3 regions of the Roseibium sp. AS2 genome follow, and region 1 is predicted to be linked to each of the others. Evidence: predicted binding sites of a transcription regulator. Region 1 holds the regulator's gene; each other region holds the start of a gene.
What was found. Region 1 encodes LexA, which represses DNA repair genes until DNA is damaged. Its sites were predicted from a motif close to TGTTCNNNNTGTGTTCNG; they were not measured.
Positions count from the first base shown of each region.

Region 2: the regulator LexA is predicted to act here: its motif matches at 1,261-1,278, upstream of parE (DNA topoisomerase IV subunit B).
Region 3: the regulator LexA is predicted to act here: its motif matches at 1,438-1,455, upstream of WNZ15_RS00425 (PA0069 family radical SAM protein).

Region 1 is NZ_JBBMQN010000008.1:52,459-56,258, forward strand. It holds gene WNZ15_RS21305 (ComEC/Rec2 family competence protein) at 1-963, shown strand, start outside; gene lexA (transcriptional repressor LexA) at 1,000-1,710, opposite strand; gene WNZ15_RS21315 (hypothetical protein) at 1,858-2,733, opposite strand; gene WNZ15_RS21320 (acyl-CoA synthetase) at 2,730-3,800, opposite strand, start outside.
Region 2 is NZ_JBBMQN010000007.1:168,205-172,004, forward strand. It holds gene WNZ15_RS20285 (tetratricopeptide repeat protein) at 1-771, opposite strand, end outside; gene parE (DNA topoisomerase IV subunit B) at 1,371-3,416, shown strand; gene WNZ15_RS20295 (hypothetical protein) at 3,517-3,800, shown strand, end outside.
Region 3 is NZ_JBBMQN010000001.1:95,205-99,004, reverse strand. It holds gene WNZ15_RS00430 (ribonuclease HII) at 1-237, opposite strand, end outside; gene WNZ15_RS00425 (PA0069 family radical SAM protein) at 283-1,416, opposite strand; gene WNZ15_RS00420 (glycosyltransferase) at 1,527-2,222, shown strand; gene moaB (molybdenum cofactor biosynthesis protein B) at 2,315-2,872, opposite strand; gene WNZ15_RS00410 (PLP-dependent aminotransferase family protein) at 3,060-3,800, shown strand, end outside.

The sequences.
Region 1 (3,800 bases):
CCTTACGGGCTGATTGGCAACATGCTGGGAATGCCGGTGTTCTCGCTTCTGGTCATGCCCATGGGGGTGCTTGCCCTCGTGCTGATGCCATTCGGTCTGGCGGGACTGCCTCTGGCCGTCATGTCGTTCGGCGTATCCGTGCTCCTGAAGATCGCTGAATTCACCGCCGGGCTCGATGCGGGTGACGGGGTGACAGGCAGGCTGGACGGCGCGGCGGCGCTGCTGTTGCTCTGCGCCCTGTTCACCGGGCTGCTGCTGCCCGGGCGCACACGTCTGTGCGCGGCGCTGCCGCTGGCGGCGGGAATCCTCATCGCCGTCGACTCGCGTCCGCCGGACATTCAGATCGCCGCCTCCGGCGGTCGTGTCGCGGCGCGTGATGACGGCGGTCTGCTACGGTTTTCCGGTCGAAAGTCCGCCTTCCTGACGGAACTCTGGTTCCAGTACGAAGGGGTTTCGCCGGACGCGATTGGATCGCGCAAGATGAATTCGGAGCAAAGGCGGTGCGACCCGCTCGGATGTGTTGTGCACGCTTATTCGGTTGCCGGTGAGCGCACCGGGACAAAGGAGAGGTCTGTTGCCATCGCCTTGCCGAAAACCCTGGAGGCTTCGGATGACGATTGCCGGTATGCGGATATTATCGTGAGCGATCAGATCGTGCAGGAAGACTGCCGTGCGCGACTGGTTCTTGGCCCGGAAGTCAGAACCTCCAGGGGCGCTGTTTCCATCTGGCTGTCAGCGGACGGACCACGCGCGAGCATGTCCGGTCAGCAAGGAAAAGAAAGAGAAAATGGAAAAGCAGAGGCACCAGCGCCACCGCTTCCGGTCGATCAAAACCGAAACGGCCGGGCTCCCGTGATCAGCAGAGTGATCTACGCAATTCCGGATCCGCCGAGACCATGGCACAGGCAGGGAACGGTGACGCGCGCATATCTGCGCCGCGCCGCGCGTGCCGATAAGGACTGACCGGCGGCATTGCCGGGCGTTGTCTGGCGTTGCCGCTCAATATTGGCGGAAGAGAGCGACCAGCCGTCCCTGAACGCGGACCCGGCCAGGGCCGAAGATACGCGTTTCATAGGCCGGGTTAGCAGCCTCCAGCGCAATGGAGGCTCCCTTCTTGCGCAGTCGCTTCAGCGTTGCTTCCTCTTCATCCACCAACGCGACGACGATATCTCCGCTGTCCGCATTATCCGTCCGGCGGATCAGCACGGTGTCGCCGTCGAGGATGCCGGCCTCGATCATGGAATCGCCCCGCACTTCAAGAGCATAGTGTTCCCCCTTGCCAAGCAATTCCTGCGGCACGGTGATCGAATGGCTGTGGGTCTGGATGGCCTCGATGGGAACACCGGCGGCAATGCGGCCCATGACCGGGATTTCCGTCCCGGCGGACACCGGTTCTTCCACCTGTTTGGTGAACTCCGGTTTGCCAAGCGAGCCTTCGATCACTTCGGGAGAGAAACTGCCGCGTGCGCGCGGCGCGCCCAGACCCGGCGCGATCGAGTCTGGCAGGCGGACCACTTCCATGGCCCGGGCCCTGTTGGGCAGGCGCCGGATGAAGCCACGTTCCTCCAGGGCGGTAATAAGGCGGTGAATGCCGGATTTGGACCTGAGATCCAGCGCGTCCTTCATTTCGTCGAAAGACGGCGGAACACCGGTTTCCTTCAGTCTTTCGTGAATGAACATGAGCAGTTCATACTGCTTGCGCGTCAACATGTCGGTATCCCCTGGCCGCGAAATAGGCTGGTACAAATCAAGAACATGGTACCTGTTCCCATTGTGTTCTGCAAGGGTAAATGTTCTCTTACTGTTCCTGATCAACCTGCACGCCGGTCGTGGCGGCACGTTCGCCCGCCCAAGGGGTCACTCCGGCACTGCGGTGCCCCTGATCAGGAGCTCGCAGGTAACAAGTGTCGGTGCGGTTCCGGGGCGCACGATACCCTGGTGAAGGGCTCCCTCCAGATCGACGCCACGTACGGGAAGCCTGAGCGGCGTGTCGCCGGTTTTTCCCGCGCCGGACCGCACAAGGATTTCCGATATCAGGCCGGTCATCGGGGATGTTTCCCGGAACGCCGCGCCGGCGAGACTGCCGAGGCCGAAAACCTCAAAGTCCGGTTCCGCCAGAGCCGCGGCGAGTGCTGTCACACTGTCATGCAGGTCAGCGAACGGCGCGAGGGTGGTGATGAGGGCGTTGTGAGGCCTGGTCGAGGCCCGCAGGTCGTCCGGTCTGACCCGAAACAGGGTGAATTCGGTCTCCGGATCCTCCGCGGCTTCGAATTTGGCGCCCTTAATGCCGTAGCCCGTGATCCGCGCGGCCTCGGCCGTTGCCAGCGTTTGCGGCAGCAAGTGGCCGAGATGGCCGGTGCCGCCTTCGTGCCAGCATGCGTGGATATGGGCAAACCATTGACCGTCCTTCCAGCCGAGGATGGCCACGGCTTCGTCCAGAACGGCGCCGCCGGAGGTTCTCGTGTCGCTGTACCAGGCGGCGTGACGGTCGTCGATGGCCCGGTCCGGCATGACATAATCGAAAGGCGCCAGCGCCAGTCCACCGAGGTCGAGCACCGCGGAGCCGCACCCCTTCTGGTCGGCGAAGCTGCCCAGCGCTTCGATCAGGGGCGCGCCGCCGTCAAGCTCAAGCGAGATCGGGTCCGCGCGGCAGGTCATGCCGGGGCTGCGGTCCGTGGCTGCGGGTCCGGGATGCCGGATGTCCGCGAGGCTGATCGGGGCGGGCCGTCTCACAGAAGACCCTTCTCGTCCAGATGGTCGCGCACCAGTTTCTTCGTGACCTTGCCATAGGCGCTGGTCGGCATCTGCGCGATGAAGAGATAGCGGGCGGGCAGTTTGTATCGGGCGACACGGTCCTGCAGGAACGCGGTGAGGTCCTGGGGATCCGGTGTGGCGCCATCCGCCGTCACGCATACCGCCAGGCCGACTTCGCCCCATTGCGGGTCCGGAATACCGAGTATGGCGACTTCCGAAATCGCCGGATGGGCGAGCAGGACCTCTTCCACTTCCTTGGGGTAGACGTTGGAGCCGCCGGAAATATACATGTCCGACGCTCGGCCGGTCAGATACAGAAACCGCTGCGCGTCCATGTGGCCGATATCGCCCGTGCGGAACCAGCCGTTTCGGAAGGAGGCTGCATTGGCGGCATCGTCGTCTAGATAACCGGCACAGACAGCCGCGCCGATGACGCAGACCTCCCCGGTCCGGTGTGGCGGCAGGATAGCGCCGGTCTCGTCCTGGATGGAAACCTCGATCCCGGTCCTTTCGGTGCCACAGGTGCCGATACGCGTCTGCGGGCCGTCTTCCAGACAGTGGTCCTGCGGACGCAGCACCGTGATATTGCCGGTCACTTCGCCGAGACCATAGTACTGCACCAGAACCTTGCCGAGTTTCTCAAGCGCCTTTTTCTGGTCCTCGCGATACATCGGTGCGCCGGCATAGATGACGTGGCGCAGGCTGGAATGGTCGAACCGGCCCACCGCCGGGTCCTCGACCAGCCGCTTGACGATGGTCGGGACGGTGAAGAGATTGCTGATCCTGTGTTTCTCAATCAGTTCAAAGGCAACAGCCGGGGAAAAGCCGCCCGCTGGCATCAGCACATGGGCCGCGCCTGTGGGAAGCTGCGCGATCTGGTGCAGACCGGCCCCATGGGACAGGGGAGCAATCACCAGGGAGGCGTCCTCTTCGGTGGTGCCCGGCAACAGGTCGGCCATGTAGTTGACGCAGACAAAGCCGATCTGGCCGTGGCTGAGCACCACGGCCTTGGGCCGTCCGGTCGAGCCCGAGGTGAAAAACAGCCA
Region 2 (3,800 bases), on a different contig from region 1:
AACGGGTTCCGGCGATACGGCGAAATACTGTTCATGCATGGTGTTGATCCACGCCGCCTCGGTTCCCTGGGCCTGCTGACGGGCAACGGTCATCCACATCAGCCCGCGCGCTTTCTTCTTGTCCGACGTGCCAATGGCGTAAAGCGTTTCCCCGAGCCGTGCCTGGGCGCCGACATGCCCTTTCAGAGCGGCCAGATTGTACCAGCGAACGGCCATGCGATAATTTGAGCTCTGATACATCCGGCCCAGTTCGTACTGGGCGCCGGCATCGCCGAAATAAGAGGCGGCATGGGTGAAGATCTGCCTTGCCCTGGCCTCGTTTCTCGGGATGGCGCCGTCTATGCCGTCCAGGTAATAGGAGCCAAGTGCAACGAACGCACTGGAAACGAAAGGAGCATCCGGCGCATCCGGACGGTCGTCGCCATGTTCCCGCACGATCTGACTGTAATATTTGAATGCCTTCAGGTCGTCTTCCTTGACGCCGTCGCCCTTGGCATACATCTCGCCGAGTTTCCAGGCGGCCATGGGCTCGCCATTCTCGGCGGCGTATTGCAGCGAACCGAGGGCGGCTGTCTTGTCGCCGGAATAGTACTGGCGTGCCCCTGCGCGCAGGGCTTCCATCGGCGACAGGTCGTCCGGACCGATTGTCCTGTGCGGCGCCGGCTGGCCGTCGAATGCACCCGCCGGTCCGGCAAGTGCGATGACGATCAACGCGCCGAGCACAGTTCCGGCCTTGCCCATGCGTCGAAGCATCGTGCTTTTGTTCAGCATCCCTGTCACACAATTATCCGTCGGCAACGACTTGTCCTTCCGACGGACACTCTTGTTTTTTGTCCGCGCCATGCGCATTTGAAGTCTCTCACCCCTGCCAGGCTAGGCCCTTCAGGGTCGTTTTCCGGTTTGGCCCAAGATGGCCGATCATTTCGTTCCAAGTTGGGCTGCTTTGCGCCCAACTTGGATCAATTCCGGGTCTTTAGGTTCAGGCGCCGCCCTGATCGAGGCGGTCCCTCATGCATGGCCCGACTTAATTCATGTTAACGGGTGACCGCCAAAAATGGCCGAACATGGGCAATGGAATGTATTCGGCCATGCCGCGAATGACTCTGCCGGCAAGTGTTGCTGAATTGGCACATTCCGATAAACCCCTCTCCCGATGGTTCCCGCTCATCACACCATGCCCGGGTTGACGAAGGGTTGCCGGAGCCGACAATTCCGCTTCAGGTCTGTTGAAAACGGGGGCTTTTGGCTCAAAACCTTTCCCGTTCTATCTTTGTCCTTCAAACTCTCTCTCGATTCGGTGTAGGTAACAGCGCTGATCATCGGGAAACCGGTACCCAGCATTCAACAGGCGATACGGCAGGCGACACGGAATGAGTTCAAAAGACGATCTATTTGCCGGCAACGCGGCGGTCTCCGCACCTATTGCGCAAGACCCGCCCGCTCCAAAGCCGCAAAAAGCACGTTCCGTTGCACCTGTGGAAGTGCCCGATGACTATTCCGCGGCCGATATCGAGGTCCTGGAAGGACTTGAGCCTGTCAGACGGCGCCCCGGCATGTATATCGGCGGAACCGACGAAAAGGCGCTTCATCACCTGTTCGCGGAAGTCATCGACAACTCCATGGACGAGGCCGTAGCCGGCCACGCGACCTGGATCGATGTCAGCCTGACAAGCGACGGCTATCTGACCATTACCGACAACGGACGCGGGATCCCTGTCGATCCGCATCCCAAGTTCAAGGACAAGTCCGCGCTCGAGGTCATCATGACCACCCTTCATGCCGGCGGAAAGTTCGACAGCAAGGTCTACGAGACATCCGGCGGCCTTCACGGCGTCGGCGTGTCCGTGGTCAACGCGCTCTCCGAGGAACTCGTCGTCGAGGTGGCCCGCAGCCGCAAGCTGTACCGACAGGTGTTCCGCCGCGGTCAGCCACAGGGGCCGATCGAGCTGGTCGGTGACACTCAGAACCGGCGCGGCACGCAGGTCCGGTTCAAGCCGGACGAACAAATTTTCGGCAAGGGGGCGCACTTCAAGCCTGCGCGCCTTTTGAAGATGGCCCGGTCCAAGGCCTATCTATTCGGCGGTGTCGAGATCCGCTGGCACTGCACGCCCGACATGATACCGGAAAAAGACGAAACGCCGGCGGAAGCCGTCTTTCATTTTCCCGGTGGCCTCCGGGACTTTCTCGAAGAGCGTCTGCAAACCGAACGGCGTGTCGTCGACGAGGTCTTTTCCGGGCGCACCGACAATGCCGGAAAGCACGGCTCCGTCGAATGGGCGGTCAACTGGTTCGCGGGTGACGGGTTCGTCAATTCCTACTGCAACACGGTGCCTACTCCCGAAGGCGGCACGCATGAAGCCGGTTTCCGCTATGCGCTGCTGCGCGGCCTGAAGGCCTATGGCGAACTCACAAACAACAAGAAGGCCTCGATCATAACCGGTGACGACGTGATGACGTCGGCCGGCGGCATGCTGTCTGTCTTCATCCGCGAACCGGAGTTCGTCGGCCAGACCAAGGACAAGCTGTCGACCAACGAGGCGACCCGCATCACGGAAGTCGCGGTCCGCGATGCCTTCGACCATTGGCTGACGGCTTCTCCCAATCAGGCCAACAAACTTCTGGAATGGGTGCTCGACCGCGCGGACGACCGCCTGCGCAGGCGGCAGGAAAAGGATGTGGCGCGCAAGACCGCCGTGCGCAAGCTGCGCCTGCCGGGCAAGCTCGCCGACTGTTCCGCCAATCAGGCGGACGGCACGGAATTGTTCATCGTGGAAGGAGACTCCGCCGGAGGCTCTGCCAAACAGGCGCGCAACCGCTCGAACCAGGCGGTGCTGCCCCTGCGCGGCAAGATCCTCAATGTCGCCAATGCGGGGCGCGACAAGCTGGTCGCCAACCAGCAACTGGCCGATCTTGTCCAGGCTCTCGGGTGCGGCAGCCGCTCCCAGTACCGCGACAGCGATCTGCGTTACGAAAAGATCGTCATCATGACAGATGCGGATGTCGACGGCGCCCATATCGCCTCGCTGCTGATCACGTTCTTTTACCGGGAGATGCCCGAACTGATCCGCACCGGTCATCTGTTCCTTGCCGTTCCTCCGCTCTACAGGCTCAGCCAGGGCGGCAAGACACTTTATGCGCGGGACGACGCCCACAAGGACGAGTTGCTGGGAACGGTCTTCAAGGGCAAGTCGAAGGTGGAGATCGGGCGCTTCAAGGGCCTCGGCGAAATGATGCCTGCGCAGCTCAAGGAAACAACAATGGACCCGAGCAAGAGGACAATGCTGAAGGTTGTTGTTGCGGAAGATACAATCGCCGACACGAATGACACGGTGGAGCGCCTCATGGGCAACAAGCCGGAGGCCAGGTTCAAGTTCATTCAGGATAATGCCGAATTCGCCGAAGATCTTGATATTTGACCCCGACAACGGGTAAATTGCCGGTTGTTTGATGCATCGGCAGGCTGCCGCACACACTTTCAGCTCCGCGCCTTCCAGATCGACCGGTCGGAAAAGTACAATGTTAAACCGGGTTTATTCCATTTTCGACAAGCGGATCCGTCCGCTGCGCAATCATGTATATCTCGCATTCCCGAAGCATGGCCTGGCCTATGCACGCGTTGCCGAACCGGCGTTTCAGTTACTCCGGCCCCTGCTTCACAGGCTTGCCGGCACCGAAGCCCTGCTGTCACGGGCTGGCGTCGGCACCTGCCCGACCAAGGGTACCGAGCGGTTGCTGTTCCACGGCGATGTGGAACTGCTGACGGCCCGGGAGCTGAAGCGCAGATATCCGGAAATGAAAGT
Region 3 (3,800 bases), on a different contig from region 1:
CTCGAACAGCGCCTCGCGCCGGGCCTCGGTCAGTTTCTTGGAATCGTTCAGCCCCTTCGGAACCCGGTTATAGTCCAGCATGACGGCCGCGGTGACCACAGGTCCCGCCCAGGGACCGCGTCCGGCTTCGTCCACACCGCAGAGAAATCCGTCGAACGCTGCGGCATGCCGGCGTTCAATGTCAAGGTCCGGCTGATCGGGGAACGGCAGATCGAAAAGGGTCGGAGTGTGTGGCATGCCGTCAAACCTGCAGACACCCGAGCCTTTCCGCAAGTCGCCGGATCAAAACAGGTCCAGTTGCACACCGCCTTTTTGCGGCTGGACGAAGTCGTCCGAATTCAGTTTCTTGCGGCGCAGGTTGAGTCCGAGACGTTTGGCGGCGAGCGAGAAGCGTTTGCCTATCTGGTCCGCATAGGGACCGCGTCCGCGCATGCGCTCGCCCCATTTGGCGTCGTAATCCTTGCCGCCACGCATGGACCGGATCAGGTTCATCACATGCTGGTAGCGGTTCGGCCGCTCGCGCAGCAGCCAGTCGCGGAAGAGTTCGGAGACTTCCCGCGGCAGGCGCAGCAGGACATAGCCGGCCTCCGCCGCACCGTGTTCGGCCGCGGCCTCAAGCAGGGCCTCGATTTCGCTGTCCGTCAACGCCGGGATGATCGGTGCCATCATGACGGACGTTGGAATGCCTGCTTCCGAAAGGGCTTTGATGGCACCAAGCCGCTTGTGCGGTGCGGAAGCCCGCGGCTCCATTGCCCGGCAGAGTTTCCTGTCCAGCGTCGTCACCGATAGCGCGACCTTGACCAGATTTCGTTTCGCCATGCGGGTGAGAATGTCGATGTCACGGGTGACCAGGGCCGACTTGGTGACGATCGCGACCGGGTGGGAACAGGCCTCCAGAACCTCCAGTATTTCGGGCATCAGCTTGTAACTGCGCTCCATCGGCTGATAGGGGTCGGTGTTGGTGCCGATGGCGATGACGCGCGGGATGTAGCCGGGACGGGAAAGTTCGCGTTCCAGAAGCTGCGCGGCATTGGGCTTGGCAAACAGTCTGGTTTCGAAATCGAGCCCGGGAGACAGGCCCATATAGGCGTGGCTGGGTCTGGCGAAGCAGTAGATGCAGCCGTGCTCGCATCCCCTGTAGGGATTGATCGACCGGTCGAAGGAGATGTCCGGAGACTCGTTGCGGGTGATGATGGTGCGCGCGCGCTCCTCCTGGATCTCCGTCTTGAGTGGCGGCAGGTCGTCAAGGCTGTCCCAGCCGTCGTCGAAGTCCTCTCTGGCAACCGGTTCGAAACGCCCGCTCTTGTTGAGAGCCGCCCCCCGGCCGCGGCGGCGCTCCTCACCCAGCCTTGCGGCTTCCGATGCGGAAGGCTCTGCCGCTGGCGACGCGGGCAGGGAGTGTCTGAAGGCATTCATCAAGGCGTTCCGTAATCAGAAAAGAACATAGCGGGAACATTAGCCTAAATCAGAGCTTTCACAAGCGGACTCTCTCGCACTTTGAAATTTTTCATGTAAAACTCGGGCTCATGATAAGTGTCATCATCGCGACAAAGAATTCAGAAACCGAGCTGGTGCACGCCCTCTCGGCTTTGGTACCGGCGGCGGCGGAAGGTGTCGTGCGCGAAGTCATCATTGTGGATGGCGGGTCGACCGACAACACCGACATGGTCGCCGATGCCGCAGGCTGCACCTGGGCCTGCCGCCAGGGCGCGCCGCGCAGCGAGCGCCTTGCCTATGGCGTGTCTCTTTCAAGGCGTGGCGACTGGCTGTTGTTCCTGCGTCCCGAAACGCTGCTGGAAAGCGGCTGGCATCACGAGGCGCAGGCTTTTGTCGAAAGAGCCGCGCGTGCGCGCAAGGGTCCCGGCACCGCCGCAAGTTTCCGCCTCCGCTACGAAGCCTTCGGCTTTGGCGCCCGCATCAGCGAAACCATTGCGGCCCTGCGCTCCCAGCTACTTGGCATGCCCTACGGCAATCAGGGCCTGCTGATCTCGCGCAGCTTCTATCAGAAGCTCGGCGGACACAGGCCTTTGCCGGAACTGGAAGACCTGGACATCGCCAAGCGCATCGGGCGCGGGCGGCTGGTGTTTCTGCGAGCGGCTGCCGTTTCGTCCGGTGATGCGGAAGACGACAGCGTGCTCTCCCGGTTCCGCCAGTCCCTGGCACGCTTTTGCGTCGGCATGCTGCGCATCCCCGCGAGCGTCGCGGTCAAGCTGCACGGCTGAAACCGGCACTCGGCCCCGGCGAGGGGACTGCCCGTCTTTCGAACGAATGGCGCCTGAGGGAATCTCAGGCTCTTGGCTTGCCCTGTCCGGGCCTAGGCCTCCCGCAGCTTGCCGCGTTTCAGGTGCTCGTCGAGCCGCGGCATGATTTCCACGAAATTGCAGGGCATGTGGCGGTAGTCGAGCTGCCACATCAGGATGCCGTCCCAGGCGTCCTTGCAGGCGCCCGGAGATCCCGGCAGCACGAAGATATAGGTGGCGCCGGCGACGCCGCCGGTGGCTCTGGACTGGATCGTCGAGGTGCCGATCTTGTCGTAGGAAATCCGGTGAAAGACCTCCGAGAAACCGTCCATGCGCTTTTCGAACAGGGGTTCCATCGCTTCAGGCGTCACGTCGCGGCCGGTGAAACCGGTGCCGCCGGTGGAAATGATCACGTCGACACCCGGATCCGCAATCCAGTCCTTCGCGATCTTCCGGATGGCCGGCACGTCGTCTGTCACGATCTTCCGGTCCGCGAGGCGGTGGCCCGCCTTTGCAAGCCTTTCCGCCAAAATGCTGCCGGACCGGTCCTCTTCCAGCTTGCGCGTGTCGGACACGGTCAGAACCGCAATGTCGAGCGGGATGAACGGGCGCGTATCGTCCAGACGGGGCATGGCGTTCTCCTTTGTCGTCAACAGATAGGCGATTGCTGGCGCAGGTTCCAGAGGCATCGGCAATTGCGACCGGAAACCTGTAGCGCAATAAAATTACAAAAAATAACAAGAATGAGACACTTGCTAAATAGATAGGTCAGTATTATTGACTTAAATAGCAAGACCAAAAACAGCCAAAGAGCCGAACATGACCACCTGGGACAGCCTCTATGCCCGGCGCGCCAGCCGGATGAGCGCCTCGGAAATCCGAGAACTTCTGAAACTCCTGGACCGGCCGGACGTGATCTCCTTTGCCGGCGGCATCCCTGATCCGAATCTGTTTCCGGCGGAGGAATTCAGGCAGGCCTACCAGGACATCCTCGGCGGACCCGATGCCGGCCGGGCCCTTCAATACGGTGTCAGCGAAGGCAGTCCCCGGTTGCGCGACTGGATCGTGAGCCACATGCGCACCCTCGGCGTTGACTGCGATCCCGGCAATATCCTGATCACTTCCGGCTCCCAGCAGGGACTGGACTATATTGGCAAGCTGTTCCTGTCGGAGGGCGACACGGCCCTGGTGCAATGGCCCACCTATCTTGGTGCGCTGCAGGCATTCAACGCCTACGAACCCCGGTTCGACCGCCTCGATCCATGCGCGAACCGGGACGTCACCGACTATGCGGCGCGCGCGCAGGAGCAGGGCGGCCGGGTCAAATTCGCTTATCTGTCGCCGGATTTTGCGAACCCGACGGGGCTGTCGGTCGGTCTTGCAGAACGCGAGCGCGTTCTGGCACTGGCAGAAGAGCTGTCCTGCGCGATCATCGAGGACGCACCTTACGAGGCATTGCGGTATGACGGCGATACGGTCCTGCCGCTGCTGGCCCTCGACAGCCGCAAGCATGGCGGCATCGAGGCGTCCCGCACACTTTACCTGGGCAGCTTCTCGAAA